3 regions of the Paenibacillus sp. FSL L8-0435 genome follow, and region 2 is predicted to be linked to each of the others. Evidence: predicted binding sites of a transcription regulator. Region 2 holds the regulator's gene; each other region holds the start of a gene.
What was found. The regulator NrdR, encoded in region 2, represses ribonucleotide reductase genes. The targets are predictions, from matches to a motif close to AACACNATATATNGTGTT.
Positions count from the first base shown of each region.

Region 1 (2,273 bases), 160 kb from region 2:
GACCCTGTTCCGCGCATGGATTAGTACAGATGATCGGGTTAAAGTACCAGCTGTTGGACATCTGGTTATAGTACTCCATGAATACCACACCAGGCTCTGCCGATTTCCAGGCTGATTCAATAATGGTATGCCAGATTTCGCGCGCCTTCAGTGTACGATAGTGCACCACCGAATGACCTGCTGCTTTCCATTGCTGCATATCCCCGTTCCACTCGGTGTCGTAGTCCGGATCGTTCGTATCGGGGAAAACCAAGTCCCAATCTCCATCCTGCTTGACAGCCTCCATAAATGTGTTGCTCACACATACAGACAGATTGGCATTGGTCACCTGCCCCATCGTTTGTTTCACGGTAATAAAATCAAGCACATCCGGATGCCAGTCATTCATCATGAGCATGAGCGCACCACGGCGGCTCCCACCCTGTTCAATCAGTCCAGTCGTATAACTGAACAATCCGCCCCACGATACGGAACCGCTGGATGATCCGTTGACACCTTTCACCACCGCTCGGCGAGGACGCAAAGAGGACAAATTAATGCCAACGCCTCCCCCACGTGCCATAATCTCCGTCATCTCGGTCAAAGTCTTCATGATGCCACCCCGACTGTCTTGCGGAGACGGAATGACATAACAATTGAAAAGTGTCAACTCATCGCTTGCCCCCGCACCGGCAGCAATGCGGCCTCCGGGTACTAACTTCCAATCTTCCAACACGGAGCGGAACTTGGACTCCCACGTTGCCCGCTGATCCGCTGTGGATTCGACAGAAGCCATCGCTTTGGCAAGACGGTCCCACATCTCTTCCGGTGTTTTTTCTATGTTGAGTGTCAATTTCTCCACGTTTGTCTCGATGATCTCTCCGCTTCGAGTCCTTACCTGTACAAGCTGACCCTGACGTTCTATGATTTCGCCCACTTCCTTGGTTGGGAACTTCGGATCATCCTTCGTTAATACCAATACCACATCTCCGACCTTGGCATGATTCGAATCGGCGTCCTTCCAGGCGTATCGGTCCAGAAATATTTTTTCGCTGAGTCCTTCTAATGGGTACGATCGTTGGTTCGATTTCATCGCTACGTTCAACCTCCCGAAATAGATCTCCATTTTCACTATAAGAGTAAATTATGATAAAACACCACATATAGTGATATAAAACCAGTATATTACACCATATATTGATTTTCCATAAGACTTTTATCACAGACTTTATTTTATAGACTCCCCTGCTCGGACAAACTTCTTCACACACCCTCATACGCATGAATACGATATCTGTGAATTTTTTGGCACACAAAAAATCTGGGGATAACAGCGATTGGAAGGTTGTTCTGTCATCGTAGTGTTCGTGCAAATAAACTGTAGTTCAACTTATATAGTTATGAACTGACTCTCATTCGTCCATACTATTACCTACGAATAAAACGTCATCACGTATGGCAGGGGAGGAAACACCATGAACCGGAAAAACCCGCACCACACGAATCAACCTGTAGCCGAGCTGCCCGTTCCGCTGGAATTTGATCGAAGCTGGATTAATCAATTGGAATCACGACTGGATAAAGGAGGTCCTTGGGGGGATTATCGACTCTTCCAACTGGGCATTCAAGCCGAAGAAACCAATCTGATTCCCAATTTTGACGAGATCCAGTGTTTGAAGCATCTACAAGGCCTTACTCCACTTCCTCATCAGATGGACACTGCACGCAGAGTATTATTTGAAATGTCAGGCCGGGCCATTCTCGCCGATGAGGTGGGTCTTGGCAAAACCATTGAAGCCGGTCTCATTCTGAAAGAATATATGGTTCGAGGTCTCGTATCCAAGGTACTCATTCTCGTGCCAGCGTCTCTTGTGCTGCAATGGGTACGGGAGTTGAATTCGAAATTTGGCATCCCTGCTATTGCCCAGAAAAAGGCCTATTCCTGGCAGAATGAAGTGGTTGTTGCTTCCATGGATACAGCCAAACGTGACCCGCACAAAGATATGCTGCTGAATACCGATTACGACATGATCATTATTGACGAGGCTCATAAGCTCAAAAACAAAAAAACAACCAACTATCAATTCATGCTGAAATTGCGCAAAAAGTATTGCCTGCTGCTCACAGCTACACCTGTGCAGAACGATATGAGTGAATTGTTCAATCTGATCAACCTGCTGAAGCCCGGTCAACTGGGTCGTCAGGGTGACTTTGCGGCCAACTTTGTTGTAGACAAGCGGGTTCCGAAAAATCAGGAACAGCTTAAGAACGAGTTATCCAAAGTCATGATTCGT
Region 1 is NZ_CP150185.1:2,226,954-2,229,226, reverse strand. Features, by position in the region: gene NST33_RS10235 (adenosylcobalamin-dependent ribonucleoside-diphosphate reductase) at 1-1,072, opposite strand, end outside; gene NST33_RS10230 (SNF2-related protein) at 1,455-2,273, shown strand, end outside.
Region 1: the regulator NrdR is predicted to act here: its motif matches at 1,133-1,150, upstream of NST33_RS10235 (adenosylcobalamin-dependent ribonucleoside-diphosphate reductase).

Region 2 (2,273 bases):
TAAGTCCTTCACGGATGAGAGTGAGATCAGCTCCTGGGCGTTGGAGGCCGTTCAGACGCTACGGGGCATCGGCATTGTATTAGGCAAGCCGGACAACTTTTTTGCTCCCAAAGCCACCGCCACCCGCGCCGAAGTAGCCACGATCTTTGTAAGATTCGTCGAATATCTGGCTAACTGAAAGCGTATACAGAAAAATGCAGACCCTTCCGGTTGGACAATATCCAGCCGGAAGGGTCTCCTGTTTTCAAACTGTACTTTTTTTGACAACTCCACAGTCAGGACTTTAAACCCTCTATTTTTTCATCTAGAATATTCGTCCCCAAGTCCAAAAAATTCTAATTAATTAATGCATGTTCTGATTTATTTCACCACAAAAAAATGCCATCACAATAATGTGATGGCATTCTTGATTATGGAGCCTAGGGGGATCGAACCCCTGACCTCATCGCTGCCAGCGATGCGCTCTCCCAGCTGAGCTAAGGCCCCAGGATATGAAGTAGATAACTTGTCCAGCGCTGCTACGTTCCACAGGCGACTCCTATATCATATAAAATCCAGCTTTCGCTGTCAATCACTTTTTAAGATCCAAAGTGATTGGAGAAGAACAACCGATTTCTCTGGTACACACGGACTGGAACTCCAGACTGCTCTTCTCCCTTTACCAACTTCACTAATCCTCCAGATCGTCTTTGGACAACAGGGATTTCAGTTCTTTCATGAACATATTGATATCTTTGAACTGGCGGTATACCGACGCAAAACGGACATACGCCACTTCATCGACTGGAAACAACTGTTCCATCAACAACTCACCAATCTGGCGACTCTCCACTTCAGCATCAGCTGTATTGCGCAGAGATTTCTCTACTTCAGATACCATCATCTCCAGGGTCTCTACGGAGACTGGACGTTTCTCACAGGCACGAATAAGCCCGCGGAGAATCTTGTCCCGGCTGAACTCTTCCCGGCTGCCATCTTTCTTAATGACAATCAGTGGAGTCTCCTCAATCATCTCAAACGTTGTAAATCTTCGGGCACACTGCTCACACTCACGGCGACGACGAATCGATTTTGCTTCGTTGGCCGGACGCGAATCAAGCACTTTGGTACCCATATAACCGCAATAAGGACACTTCAACTCAGATCACTTCCCACGTTTTACTTTTTACCACATATTCCCTGTCTTGATTTTGTAATGAAAAATGCATTGCCGACACATAATACTTTTACCAACCCGCGAGGAGGTGAACAGCAATGGCACAAAGCAATGGTAACTCCAACAACTTGGTGGTAACTAAAGCTTCCGCAGCACTCGAGCAAATGAAATATGAAGTTGCTCAAGAACTCGGAATCAGCATCCCACAAGACGGATACCAAGGTAACATGACTTCTTACGAGAACGGTTCGATCGGTGGATACATCACGAAGCGTCTGGTAACAATTGCAGAACAGCAATTGGCAGGTCAATACCAATAATATCTGCATCGTAATACGCTACACAGAGGAGCATGGAGCGGCCGGTGAATAACCGGCCTGCTCTGTGCTTCTACTTATATACTTAGAACGTATTATAGATCTTTACATACTGATTATAATAGTAAATGACTCTTTGTACATAGTGACGCGTCTCACCAAACGGAATATCTTTCACCGTATCGAACGAGCCATCCCACACACCATCTCTGAGCCAACTGTTCACTTTGCCTGGACCCGCATTATAGGCAGCGATCATGACCGCTTCATTGCCATCGAATTGATCGGATAGATTCCGCAGATACCATGTGCCTAATTGAATATTTCGTTCAGGCTCGTGCTTCAATTCCTCCAGCGAAGTGTCGGGAATTTTGGCTTGTTCCAGTATCCAATTCGCCGTGTCCGGCATCAGTTGCATGAGCCCAATGGCACCTCGCTTGGATTCCTTGCTTGTCTTAAAATTAGTCTCCACCTTGATAATGGAAGCAATCAGAAACGGATCAACCTCATAACTCTGAGATTGGGCACGGATCTCTTCCTTATAATGTATGGGATAGAACCATGCCATCCAGTTTGTATTCAGAAATAACACCAGTACAAAGGACACAAACATCAACAGCAGTACACGTTTCTTACGCAATATTCTCATAACAAACCCTTAGGCCGTAGATATGAGTCAATTTGCTGCTCCGTCGCAGACCATAAGCCACTGTTATCGATGACAATGTCTGCCAGCTGTTTTTTGCGCTCAATATCCATCTGTACATCCATTCGAGCCTCGGCCTGTGCTGCAGTCATTC
Region 2 is NZ_CP150185.1:2,069,072-2,071,344, reverse strand. Features, by position in the region: gene NST33_RS09530 (S-layer homology domain-containing protein) at 1-178, shown strand, start outside; tRNA gene NST33_RS09525 (tRNA-Ala) at 414-486, opposite strand; gene nrdR (transcriptional regulator NrdR) at 671-1,138, opposite strand; gene NST33_RS09515 (alpha/beta-type small acid-soluble spore protein) at 1,255-1,476, shown strand; gene NST33_RS09510 (lytic transglycosylase domain-containing protein) at 1,559-2,122, opposite strand; gene coaE (dephospho-CoA kinase) at 2,119-2,273, opposite strand, start outside.

Region 3 (2,273 bases), 2.6 Mb from region 2:
CTGCCTGGAGTTGCTGTTGCATTTGTTCCGAATCACTCAATTTACGCTCCTGAAGATGCAATGTGCTCTCCAGGTCCACAACATAGCCAAGGAATACGGCCATCGCCTTCAGCGTCTTCATGTCGGTTTCACTGATTACATAATCAGGATTATCCATCAGACAGATGGTCCCGAATGTTTCGCCAGATCTTCGCATGATGGGCACGCCCACGAAGAAACGATTGCCGAGCCCACTCGTGACATCCATGAATCTTGTCATCGGATGTTCACATGTATTCTGGATTGTAAGGTTCTCATGTTTATCTTTTAATACCAAGCTGCAGTAAGAATCTTCAAATGGAAGTTCGCTACCTTTTACAATCAATTCTTCCTTGCGATTGAACGCCTCAAGAATGACATTCGTCAAACCGTCATTCGTAGCAACAAAGATGGTATTAACCTTCAATATACCACTTAGTACGTCTACAATATGGGCCGCAGCTTCCTTTATATCTTCATAGAAGCCTCTCGTAATGCCTTCTGCCGTCCCCATGATCCACCCCTTTTATCTTAGCTGCACTATCTAATCTGTAGATCATAATTGTGTAATCACGTACAAGGGTTCATCAAAAAATCCGAATAGCTGTCACAATCTATACTTATATGATTAACACCGTAGCTGTATAAGAGAATCATACTTCCTGTTTTTTGCCCATTTGCGGTCAAAACAGTTCTTAAACGGATGGATTAACAAACGAAAAATTATGGCAAAACGCCTTTTCAGATTGATTAAAGTCCATCTTGTCCAACTTCGGATATTATCCTTGCAGGATAACTAGAAATTATACGCTTCTACTCAAACTTTGGGAACCTTTATCCACAGCAATTAAAGGAAAGTCCACTTTGTCCTGTGAACTATGTGACCATTATCACACCCAAAAAACCACATATAGTTTATAAATGGATAAGACGAATCTACATATAGTGTTATACGGAAATTGAATGATATTCAATCATTTTAGGAGGAACCTTACATGAACATGCTTGAGTATGCCACTCCACCGGCATCCGATCTATTATCCGACCTGGGAAGACGAATTATTGGCGCAGAAGACGCCGATACGCTGAGGGAAAATGCCAATCTGAACGGAGACTCCTTCAGCGGCAAGATGAGCAGGCTCGGTTCGGAGACAGCCAAGTGGCATGCTCTGCGTCATGTGTTGCCGGAAGAGCTTGCCCAAGCTGTGGAGAATGGGGATCTGTATGTACACGATCTGGACCAGTATGCACTTGGAACGACCAACTGCATCTTTATCCCGTTTGACCGTCTTCTTGCTGCGGGTTTCAATACAGGCAACGGATCGGTTCGCACACCTCAGACAATCATGTCTGCAATGGCTCTGGTTGCGATCATCTTCCAATCCCAGCAGAACAGTCAATATGGCGGTGTGTCAGCCAATAAAATCGACTGGGATCTGGCTCCCTATGTACAGCGATCGTTCCGCAAACATTACCGCAAAGGACAACGACTCTTTGGTGAGCATGCCCTGCTCGAGGATGAACAGCTTCATCTGGACAGCATCGAAGCGAAGAATCAGTGCCCGCAGGCGTATGCCTTCGCCTATGAAGAGACTGAACTGGAGACAGGACAAGCTGCTGAATCGCTGATTCATAACCTGAATACGATGAGCAGTCGTGCAGGTGGCCAGATTCCATTCACTTCACTGAACTATGGATTATGTACATCAGCAGAAGGTCGGTTGGTATCACGCTCGTTGCTGGAAGCAACCATCCGTGGCCTGGGCAACGGGGAGACTCCCGTGTTCCCTCAACATATTTTCCAGTGCAAACAGGGGATCAATCAGGCTCAAGGAGAGCCGAACTATGATTTGTTCCGTCTCGCAGTCACCTGTTCATCCCGGCGGATGTATCCCAACTTTGTCAATGTGGATGCCTCTTTCAATCTGCCTTTCTATCATCCGGAAGATCCGGATACGATCATCGCCACCATGGGATGCCGCACACGTACACTGGCTGACCGATTTGGTCGCAATCGTCAAAGTGGTAAAGGTAATCTGTCCTTCAACACCATTAACCTCGTCAAGCTCGGCATCCGGTTTGGCATCTGCCAAGGCAGCAGAGCCGTTGCAGATCGGGCAGGGTTCTATACTGCTTTGGAGTCGGTTATGCATAATGCCGCTTCCGGCCTGCTGCACCGCTACCAAATTCAGACAGCACAACCTGCTAAGGCATCCGACTTCATGATGCGGGAGGGAGTATGGGAAGGTGGAGAA
Region 3 is NZ_CP150185.1:6,570,847-6,573,119, forward strand. Features, by position in the region: gene NST33_RS29035 (histidine kinase dimerization/phospho-acceptor domain-containing protein) at 1-532, opposite strand, end outside; gene NST33_RS29040 (anaerobic ribonucleoside triphosphate reductase) at 1,014-2,273, shown strand, end outside.
Region 3: the regulator NrdR is predicted to act here: its motif matches at 951-968, upstream of NST33_RS29040 (anaerobic ribonucleoside triphosphate reductase).